DNA from 3 places in the Marinobacterium sp. YM272 genome. Region 1 is predicted to be linked to each of the others. Evidence: predicted binding sites of a transcription regulator. Region 1 holds the regulator's gene; each other region holds the start of a gene.

Evidence for each region. The regulator sigma-54, encoded in region 1, starts transcription at its own class of promoters, with help from an activator protein. The targets are predictions, from matches to a motif close to TGGCACNNNNNTTGCTNT.
Region 2: glnA (glutamate--ammonia ligase) is a predicted target of sigma-54. The motif match lies at 2,161-2,178, and genes of this name have one in related genera.
Region 3: amt (ammonium transporter) is a predicted target of sigma-54. The motif match lies at 1,746-1,763, and genes of this name have one in related genera.

What each region holds. Positions count from the first base shown of each region.
Region 1 is NZ_CP194171.1:1,365,588-1,369,277, forward strand. Features, by position in the region: gene ACQUQP_RS06310 (PTS sugar transporter subunit IIA) at 1-324, opposite strand, end outside; gene hpf (ribosome hibernation promoting factor) at 352-642, opposite strand; gene ACQUQP_RS06320 (RNA polymerase factor sigma-54) at 695-2,203, opposite strand; gene lptB (LPS export ABC transporter ATP-binding protein) at 2,256-2,981, opposite strand; gene lptA (lipopolysaccharide transport periplasmic protein LptA) at 2,978-3,496, opposite strand; gene lptC (LPS export ABC transporter periplasmic protein LptC) at 3,486-3,690, opposite strand, start outside.
Region 2 is NZ_CP194171.1:929,293-932,982, reverse strand. Features, by position in the region: gene glnL (nitrogen regulation protein NR(II)) at 1-399, opposite strand, end outside; gene glnA (glutamate--ammonia ligase) at 669-2,075, opposite strand; gene typA (translational GTPase TypA) at 2,478-3,690, shown strand, end outside.
Region 3 is NZ_CP194171.1:1,262,034-1,265,723, reverse strand. Features, by position in the region: gene ACQUQP_RS05940 (capsule biosynthesis protein) at 1-135, opposite strand, end outside; gene amt (ammonium transporter) at 395-1,654, opposite strand; gene ACQUQP_RS05930 (DctP family TRAP transporter solute-binding subunit) at 2,107-3,117, shown strand; gene ACQUQP_RS05925 (TRAP transporter small permease) at 3,330-3,690, shown strand, end outside.

The DNA.
Region 1 (3,690 bases):
GTCTTCGGGCACCAGCAGGAAGCAGAGCAGGTCCACGGGCTGGTTGTCGATAGCGTCAAAGTCTATCGGCGTCGCCAGTGTCATCACCAGTGCCACCGCGCTTTCGCAGGCGGGCAACCGGCAATGGGGGATCGCAACGCCATCACCGATACCGGTACTGCCAAGGCGTTCCCGGTTCAACAGACCGGCAAAGATCTCTTCCGAGGGGGGATTACCAGACTGGCCAGCGAGAGTATCGCTGGCCAGTTCGAGGGCTCTTTTTTTGCTGACGACATCGGCGTGACAGAGAGTGCGCGATTCGTTCAGCAGTTCAGTTAAGTTCATTATCTGACAGGAGCGTCCGGTTTTCGTTTATTTGTGCGCCTTCATCTTTTCCTTGTGCTTGATGATCTGGCGATCAAGTTTATCCACCAGTCCGTCGATGGCTGCATACATATCATCGTGTTCGTGCGTCGCGAAAATCTGGCCGCCGGCCAGGTGAAGATCGGCTTCGGCCTGTTGACGCTGCTTCTCAACGCTCAGAGTCACCTGGGTGTTGGTGATGTTATCGAAATGGCGCTCCAGTTTGTCAAACTTGGTACGAACATAGTCGTTAAGGGCATCGGTCAGTTCGACATGATGGCCAGTGATGTTGATCTGCATACGTTTTCTCCTAGTCACAATGCACGCTTTTTTATCGTGCTTTCCACTTCAATTAAACCAGACGCTTCCGCTCATTAGAAGGCGGAATTGCCATCGCTTCACGATATTTTGCAATCGTGCGTCTGGCGACGTTGATTCCCTGTTCGTCCAGCAGTTGAGCGATCTTGTTATCGCTGAGCGGTTTGCCCGGATTTTCCGCTGACACCAGCTTTTTGATCAGCGCGCGGATGGCGGTGGAGGAGGCTGCGCCGCCGTCCGAAGTGCTGACATGGCTGGAGAAGAAATACTTCAGCTCAAAGATGCCGCGCGGCGTGTGCATGTACTTTTGTGTGGTGACGCGCGAGATGGTCGATTCATGCATGCCCACCGCTTCGGCGATGTCATGCAGCACCATCGGTTTCATCGCCTCTTCGCCCTGTTCAAGAAAATCGGACTGGCGTTCAACGATCTCTGTGGCCACCTTCAGCAGGGTGTCGTTGCGGCTCAGCAGGCTCTTAAGGAACCAGCGCGCCTCCTGCAGATGGTTCTTGAGGAAATTGTTGTCGGCGCTGTTGTCGGCGCGTCGGATCAGGTCAGCATACTGGGCGTTGATCCGCAGTTTCGGCGCGGCCTCGGGGTTGAGGTTGACCGCCCACTCACCCTTGATTTTGGTGACCACCACGTCGGGGATGACATATTCCGACTGGCTCGGATTGATCATCGCGCCGGGTTTCGGGTTCAGCGACTGGATCAGGCGGATGATCTCCTGCAGTTGCTCTTCCTTCACCCGCATACGCCGCAGCAGGGTTTTGTAGTCGTGGTTGCCGAGCAGTTGCAGGTGCTCGCTGACCAGCCTGAGTGCGTCCTGCAGGTACGGGGTGTCGGGGTCCAGCTGGCGCAGCTGGATCGCCAGGCACTCGCTCAGGTCGCGGGCTGCAACGCCGGGCGGGTCGAACTGCTGGACACGGTGCAGGACTGCTTCGATCTCGTCCTGCTCGGTCTCGATGAAGTCTTCCGGGTACTGGCGGGTGAACTGCTCGATCAGCTCTTCCACTGACAGGGTGAGATAACCATCCGGCTCGATACCGTCGATGATCGCTTCAGCCACCAGACGGTCGTTATCGCTCATCGGTGTCAGGTTGAGCTGCCAGATCAGGTGGTCCTGCAGGGTCTCGTCGCGGGTGTCGTTATCGCCCGGTTCCCAGTCATCATCGCGCGCGGGAGCGGAGGCGGCCGGGGTCGTCTGGTAAGTGTCATCCCAGGAACTGTCAGTGGTCAGCTCGGTCGGGATATCCTCGCTCCAGCTGTCTTCCGGGGTATCTTCGTAGCTTTCTTCGCGCTCGGATTCGCCACTTTCGGCGGCTTCAGGTTTTTCCTGGGTGTTATCGCTCTCATTGCCGTCGTCGCTGCCCGGCAGTTCGTTATCCTCTTCGCTGACCTCGAGCAGCGGGTTGCTCTCCAGCGCCTGCTGGATCTCCTGCTGCAGATCCAGCGTCGATAGCTGAAGCAGACGGATCGCCTGCTGCAGCTGTGGCGTCATGGTGAGTTGCTGACCGATTTTGAGCTGTAAGGATTGCTTCATACTACTACGCGATAAACCATTACTGGGTCGGTGTTAGTGGCGCCCCAGGCTGCTAGAGCCTGAACTGCTCGCCAAGGTAAGCCTGACGTACCTGCTGGTTTGCCAGGATCTGTTCCGGGTTGCCCTGCGCCAGGATCCCGCCGTCACTTACAATATAGGCGCGCTGACAGATATCGAGCGTCTCACGTACGTTGTGATCTGTGATCAGCACGCCGATGCCCCTGTCCTGCAGGTGTCTTACCGTCTGCTTGATATCCCCGACGGAGATCGGATCTACGCCTGCAAACGGCTCATCCAACAGGATGAAGTGGGGCTCGGTTGCCAGGGCGCGTGCGATTTCCACGCGGCGGCGTTCACCGCCTGACAGCGACATGCCGATGCTGTGTGTCAGATGGGTGATATGAAACTCTTCGAGCAGCTGTTCCAGCTTGGCTTCACGCTGCGCCTTGCTCAGGTCTTTGCGTGTTTCCAGGATGGCAAGCAGGTTGTCTTTAACGCTGAGCTTGCGAAATATGGACGCTTCCTGCGGCAGGTAGCCGATACCGGAACGGGCCCGGCCGTGCATCGGTAGCCGGGTAATGTCGTCCTGGTTGATGCGAATCTGGCCGTGATCCGCCTTGATCAAACCGACGATCATATAAAAACAGGTAGTCTTGCCGGCGCCATTGGGGCCCAAAAGGCCAACGACCTCGCCGCTGCTGATCTGCAGCGATACATCACGCACGACCTGGCGGCTTTTGTAACTCTTGGCCAGGTGGAGGGCTTCAAGCTGCATCATGGGTTGTCTCCAGCCTGCTTGGGCTGAATCACCATTTTGACCCGTTGGTCGCCGCTTTCGCTGCTGAAGGCGTTAACTATCGCTTTGTCCATGTTGTAGACAATGCGCTGGCCGGAAAATGTGTCTTTTCCCTGTTCGACGCGGGCTTCCTGCGTGATCGTGATTTCCTGCCGGTTTACCCGGTACTCCATGCGCAAACCGTAGGCATGGGTGACGGGGTCATCGGCGTTGGGTTTTTGTTCAAATTCTGCCGGTCGACCAATAGATACGATACGGTCTACATCGCCGTCCGCGCTGCGGTAAAGCTCGACCTGGTCGCCGCGAATTTTCATCGAGCCCTGTTCGATTTCCACGTTGCCCCGGTACACGGTCACGCCGGTGTTGTCGTTCATGCTGGCGCTGTCGGCGCCGATCTGGATCGGCTGGGATGAATCCTCGGGAAGCGCCATGGCAGGAGCCGACAGCCAGAATACCAGGCTGCAGATCGCGGCAGGAAGGGTCGGTTTAAGGCGCATTGTATCTACCCTTTACGTTAGAAAGCAGTTCAACCCGGCGCTCGTCGAAGTACACCTCGAGACCGGTGGTTTCGGTGCGCTCGTCTTCGCGAATCAACGTGGCGGGGGCGTCTGTCTCGGCATAATCCCTGGGTGGGTAAACGCTGAGCGTACTGGTTGTCAGTACCGAGCCGGGCCCGGATAGCGGATTATGG
Region 2 (3,690 bases), 440 kb from region 1:
GACCAGGGTCCGTGCGGTTGCGTGTCGAGTCAGTATCTCCTCTTCACGCTCGATCCTGATCAGCCGGTCACGGGCCTGAATCTCCAGCAGCAAGCCGGACTGAGGCACCGGGTTTACGCTGTAATCGACGATCAACTCCTGCCCGGTCTGGGTGACCAGCCGCGCTTCTCGCTTGCTGTACGGGTGGCCACTGGTAAACGACTCCCGCAGTACCTTGAGCTCTTCCTCGCTCGGAGAGAGCCAGTCTTCGATAGGCCGGTTTTTCAGTCGCCTGAGCGTTGCTTCAAGCAGCATCTCCGCAGCAGGATTCATGTACTGGATGCACAGCGACTCGTCGAGCAGCAGCACCGACGATGTCAGGTTATCCAGGATCTGTTTATGCGACTGTTGACGAAACATTGACTCGCTCTCTATATAACTGAGCTTCATTTATGCAAGTTAAACGCCAAGTAGAGAATGCTCGCAAAAGCGCCACAACTGCGCATATTCGGAGCACTGCCGGAAAACTCGCCAGACTGGATAGGAATTATCGCACCATATTGGTGCGCATGCATTTTTTAAACGCACCGAAAGTAGACCGCGGCTGATGATGCGTTTTTGCACAACCAGCGCCGGAAACGAAAAAGGCCTCCATCAGGAGGCCTTTTCAAAACTACCGAATTCGGTATTTATACGGAGTAGTACAGGTCGTACTCAACCGGGTGAGTAGTCATGTTGACCTGTGCAACTTCTTCACGCTTCAGGCCGACGTACGCGTCCAGCATGTCGTCGGTGAAGACGCCGCCCTTGGTCAGGAATTCACGGTCCGCTTCCAGAGCGTCCAGAGCTTCAGACAGAGTCTCGCAGACAGTCGGGATTTCAGCCGCTTCTTCCGGCTCCAGGTCGTACAGATCCTTGTCCGCAGCATCGCCCGGGTGGATCTTGTTCTGGATACCGTCCAGACCAGCCATCATCAGAGCCGCAAAAGCCAGGTACGGGTTGGCGATCGGATCCGGGAAGCGGGTCTCGATACGACGACCTTTCGGGCTGGTTACGTACGGAATACGGATGGAAGCGGAACGGTTACGGGCAGAGTAAGCCAGCATAACAGGTGCTTCGAAGCCCGGTACCAGACGCTTGTAGGAGTTGGTACCCGGGTTGCAAAGTGCGTTCAGCGCTTTAGCGTGCTTGATGATGCCGCCGATGTAGTACAGAGCGGTTTCGCTCATACCAGCGTACGCATCACCTGCGAAGATGTTAACACCGTCCTTGGACAGAGACTGGTGTACGTGCATACCAGAACCGTTATCGCCAACGATCGGCTTCGGCATGAAGGTAGCAGTCTTGCCGTAAGAGTGAGCAACGTTGTGAACGCAGTACTTCAGGACCTGTACTTCGTCAGCCTTGTTGACCAGGGTGTTACCGGCAACGCCGATTTCACACTGACCAGCAGTTGCTACTTCGTGGTGGTGTACTTCAACTTCCAGACCCATAGCAGTCATGGCGTCGCACATGGCGGCACGCAGATCGTGCAGGGAGTCAACCGGGGGAACCGGGAAGTAACCGCCCTTAACGCGCGGACGGTGACCGATGTTGCCACCTTCGATCTTGTGGGAAGACGCCCAGGCAGCTTCTTCAGAGTTGACGGTGTAACCGCAACCGCTCATGTCAGCGTGCCATTCAACGGAATCAAATACGAAGAATTCCGGTTCCGGACCGAACATAGCGGTGTCGGCGATACCGGTAGACTTCAGGTACTCTTCTGCGCGCTTGGCAACAGAACGCGGATCACGCTCGTAACCCAGGCCAGTCATCGGCTCGACGATATCGCAGCGAACGATAACAGTGGCGTCTTCAGCGAACGGATCCAGCAGGGAAGCGCTATCGTCCGGCATCAGGATCATGTCGGAGTCGTTGATACCCTTCCAGCCAGCGATGGAAGAACCATCGAACATTTTGCCTTCTTCGAAGAAGTCTTCACCAACTTCGGTTACCGGAATAGTCAGGTGCTGCTCTTTACCCTTGGAATCGGTAAAACGCAGGTCAACCCAGCGCGCTTCGCTTTCTTTAATGAGATTCAGAGTATTCTCTGACATGTGACTCTCTCCACTCGATGAATTTGCCAGACGCTTAATTCTATTTAAGCCACGCGTTTTCCAACGCGTTAACCATGGCGCTGTTTAAGCAACATGCGTGCCAGCACCTAAATTGTGCTCACTGCCAATAAAATTGGGCACTCAAGCTAAAAGCTTAGCCTAGAGGCGCACCAAATTCAGGCACAACTTCTTTTTATGCACTATATCGGCCCATCGGCACCTATACAGCACCCTTGGCAACCGTTGAAACATCATACCGCAAAGATTTGCTTCTGGCCTCTATCAGCGGCGTCAAAGTTTGACCGGAGCACGTCCAGCCAACGGATGTTCACACAGTAATCGATTGTTCTTGAGGCGTTACGTATAATGCCTCCCTTTCAGCACTAAACTAGGTATATCCGTGTGATAGAAAATCTCAGAAATATCGCCATCATCGCGCACGTCGACCATGGCAAAACCACCCTCGTCGATAAACTCCTGCAGCAGTCAGGCACGCTCGCTCGTCGTGACGAAGGCGCCGAGCGCATCATGGACTCCAATGACCAGGAACGCGAACGCGGTATCACCATTCTGGCTAAAAACACGGCTATACGCTGGAACGACTACCGCATCAACATCGTTGATACTCCGGGACACGCCGACTTCGGTGGTGAAGTAGAGCGTGTACTGTCCATGGTCGACTGCGTTCTGCTGTTGGTGGACGCCGTTGACGGCCCGATGCCACAGACCCGCTTCGTCACCCAGAAGGCGTTTGCCCAGGGTCTGCGTCCTATCGTCGTCATCAACAAGATCGACCGTCCCGGCGCCCGTCCGGATTGGGTTATGGATCAGGTCTTCGATCTGTTCGATAACCTCGGCGCTACTGACGAACAGCTGGACTTCCCGGTTGTTTATGCTTCAGCTATCAACGGCATCGCCGGCAACGACCCGGAAGAGATGGCCGAAGATATGACGCCGCTGTTCGAAGCGATCGTCGAGCATGTGCACCCGCCGATCGTGGATACCGAAGGTCCTTTCCAGATGCAGATCTCCGCTCTGGATTACAACAGCTACGTGGGCGTCATCGGTGTCGGCCGCGTTACTCGCGGCAAGGTTAAAACCAACACTGTGGTCAAGGCGATCGACCGCCACGCTAAAGTGCGTAACGGCCGTATCCTGAAGATCATGGGCTATCACGGCCTGGAGCGTGTTGAGGTCAACGAAGCTCAGGCCGGTGACATCATCTGCATCACCGGACTCGACGAACTGAACATCTCGGATACCCTGTGTGATCCGGAAGTCGTTGAAGCGCTGCCGGCTCTGTCCGTCGATGAACCGACCGTTTCCATGACCTTCCAGGTAAACGACTCCCCGTTTGCCGGCCTGGAAGGCAAGTTCATCACCAGCCGTAACATCAAGGACCGTCTGGATCGCGAACTTATCCACAACGTAGCTCTGCGCGTTGAGCCCGGCGACAGCCCGGAGAAGTTCAAGGTGTCCGGCCGCGGTGAACTGCATCTGTCGGTACTGATCGAAAGCATGCGTCGCGAAGGCTTCGAGCTGGGCGTTTCACGTCCCGAAGTTATTCAGAAAGAGATCGATGGCATCATCCAGGAACCTTACGAAGAGGTGATGA
Region 3 (3,690 bases), 100 kb from region 1:
GAACGCCAGGTCGCCGGCGTTGTAATTAACCTTATAGACCTTGTGACCGCATGCACGCAAAGCGTCGGCGAGGCGTGCAAAAAAGGGAGAAGCAACACCCTGCAACATCAAAAATGAACGAGATTCTACTGCCAACTGGTGTCAATCCTTGAGTTACATCCAAGCGAAGGAGGCTTTGCATAGCTTCCCAAAACCGGAACGCATCCTACCACGTTGACCTTTCGATATGGAGACAACAAACCGCCAGCCCCGTCGCCTGCCACATTGAGTCACTCACCGCTTTCACCTGATACCAGCGGAACTCTTGCCGGCCCGCCTTAGCACGGCTGCCACTGAACGATAAAAAGGCCCCGAAGGGCCTTTGATGGAGGGCAAAGCTGTAAACGCGCTGACGTTATTTGATGTGATCCGGTCCAAACTCCGGATAGGCGTGCATACCACACTCATGCACGTCCATACCTTCCGCTTCTTCCTGTTCGCTGACACGCAGCCCCATAACCGCTTTGATGATTAGCAGCACGATAAAGCTGGCGATAAACATCCAGGCGAAGGTGGCGGCGGTGCCGATCAACTGGCCCATGAAGGTCGCGTCCGGGTTGCTGATAAGTACCGCGAAGATGCCCCAGATACCGGCGGAACCGTGCACGGAGATCGCACCGACCGGATCATCGAGTTTCAGCTTGTCGAGCAGCAGTACAGAGAACACCACCACCACGCCACCGCCGGCGCCGATGAGGCTCGCCACACCAGCGGACGGCAGCAGCGGTTCGGCAGTGATCGCCACCAGACCGGCCAGAGCACCGTTGATGGTCATGGTCAGGTCGGTCTTACCGAACAGGAAGCGCGCCACCAGTGCGGCAACCACCATACCGGCGGCAGCCGCCGCGTTGGTGTTGACGAAGATTTTGGCGACCGCATTAGCCTCATCCACGTTGGCGATCTTGAGCTCAGAACCGCCGTTGAAGCCGAACCAGCCCATCCACAGGATGAACATACCCAGGGTTGCCATCGGCAGGTTTGCACCCGGGATGGCACGTACCTCGCCATTCGGTCCGAAGCGACCTTTGCGCGGGCCGACCAGAATTACCGCCGCCAGAGCCGCTGCAGCACCGGCCATGTGGACAACCACAGAGCCTGCAAAGTCCTGGAAACCGAGCTGATCGAGGAAACCGCCGCCCCACTTCCAGTAGCCTTCTACCGGGTAGATCACAGCGACCATCACGACGGCAAAGATCAGGAACGGCCAAAGCTTCATCCGCTCAGCCACGGCGCCGGATACGATCGACATGGTGGCAGCAGCGAATACCGCCTGGAAGATAAAGTCAGCCATGGCAGAGTAGTAAGGCGCGCCGTCACCGCCGGCGACCACGTCCTCAACGCTGTTATCGGCACCCAGCAGGAAGTCGATCCCCGGGATGACAGAGCTCACCGGGTTAGCCGGGTACATGATGTTGTAGCCGACGACGAGATAGACGATACAGGCGATGCCATAGAGCAGCGCGTTCTTGTTCAATATCTCGACTGTGTTTTTCGCGCGCACCAGACCGGATTCCAGCATGGCGAAACCAGCCGCCATCCACATCACCAGCGCAGTGCACATTAAGAAGTAAAAGGTATCGAGGGCGTACCCAAGTTCGAGCACCATATTTTCCATAGGTCGGTCTCCGCAGTGCATTCACGTGTTCCGGCCTACACCAGAACCCGCCATACTATTACCCAAAGGATATTTAATTTCTTAATACGAATAAGCAACCATCGGACCAACTTGCTCCAATCCTCTGTATTACTTGCAATAAGTGCTAACGCCTGTGGAAAAAGAGAGACAAACCCAGCCAAAAAGGTGCACCGCACGAGGCACGACATCCAGAACAGTGCACAATCCAACCAGGAGCCGCGCTTCGACCCGCACTCTTTCAGTGCCAGGCTTGTTCACAACTTGAGCTGACGCATCGATTTTCGTGCTAGCTGCCACTTACTCTAGGTTGCGGCCGGCAAATGCTTTACCAACGCCACGGGCTGCGGCATATTGTGCCGCCTTGCCCACAGTTAATAAGCACAACAGCTTTCTGTGAAGCGATGCCCAAAAAGATCGAAAAGGACGCCCCGATGCTGAAAAGACGCACCCTGCTGGCAGCCGCAGCCTCCTGCCTGCTGCTCAGCCCCTTTGCCCAGGCCGAGTACAAGGCTGAATACACCGTATCCACCGTGCTCCCCGCCGCCTTCCCCTGGGGACAGGCCGCTGAGAAGTGGGTCGAGCTGGTGAACGAGCGCTCCGAAGGGCGCATCAACATGAAGATCTACAGCAGCGCTCAGCTGGTCTCCGGCGATCAGACCAAGGAGTTCTCCGCCATGCGCTCAGGTCTGATCGATATGGCCGTCGGCTCCACCATCAACTGGTCGCCCCAGGTTCCGGAGCTGAACCTGTTCTCACTGCCATTCCTGATGCCGGACCACCAGGCGATCGACGCGATCACCCAGGGCGAAACCGGCGAGAAAATCTTCCAGGCGATCGAAAAGCGCGGCGTCACTCCGCTGGCCTGGGGTGAGAACGGCTTCCGCGAGCTGTCCAACTCCAAACTGGCGATCAGCAACCCGGAAGATCTGAAGGGTCTTAAGATCCGCGTCGTCGGGTCACCGCTGTTCCAGGACACCTTTTCCACCCTGGGCGCCAACCCGACCCAGATGAGCTGGGCCGATGCCAAGCCGGCACTGACCACCGGCGCCGTGGACGGCCAGGAAAACCCGCTGTCTGTTTTTGACGTGGCACGTATCGACCAGGTAGGCCAGAAATACCTGACCCGCTGGCACTACATGGCTGACCCGCTGGTCTTCGCTGTCAGCACCCGTGTATGGCGCACCTTCTCACCGGACGACCAGGCACTGCTGAAACAGGCCGCCATCGATGCCGGTCAGTGGGAGATTGAAAAGTCCCGCAGCGAACTGGACGCCACCCTGGCGAAAATCCAGGAGCGCGGCGTCGAGGTGATCGATCTGACACCGGAGCAGCACGCAGCCTTTGTTGAAGCGACCAAGCCGGTTTACGACACCTGGGCTCCGAAGATCGGTGAAGATCTGGTCAAAGAAGCTAAGGAAGCGGTGGCCAACCGCAACAACTGATCAGGCTATTGAAAAGCTACCTGCGTTGCCGGTAGCGGCGTTAAAAACAGGCTCAAAATGCTCATTTAGTTTACTAAACTCCGCTTTTTCGCCTGTTTTTGCCTTGCTCCGGCTGCCTCGATAACGCTTTTCAAAAGCCTGAGGGCACTTTTTATAAACTGATCCTGCCCGCCCGTTACCACGCGGCGGGCTTTTTCCTTTCTGGAGTTTACATGTCATCCAGACCGCCCAAGGCCCGGCCGGAACGTTTCCTGGCTGCGCTGGCACTGACTGTTATTTGCCTTATCAGCCTCGGTAACGTAGTCGTGCGCTACGCCACCGATGCCTCCTTTGCCTTTACCGAGGAGTTCTCCGTCTTCCTGCTGGTGATCGTGACCTTTGCCGGTGCCGCCGCGGCTGCTCGGGATAACCAGCACATCCGCATCGAGCTGATCGAGCACCACCTGCCCCGCCCGCTGCTGCCTGTGGTTTATCTGCTGCAGTGGGCCGCCGGCATCGCTGTGCTCGGTGCCGCCACCTGGTACGGCTCCACCTTCGCGCTGGAGGAGTACCAGTGGGAATCACTCTCGCCGG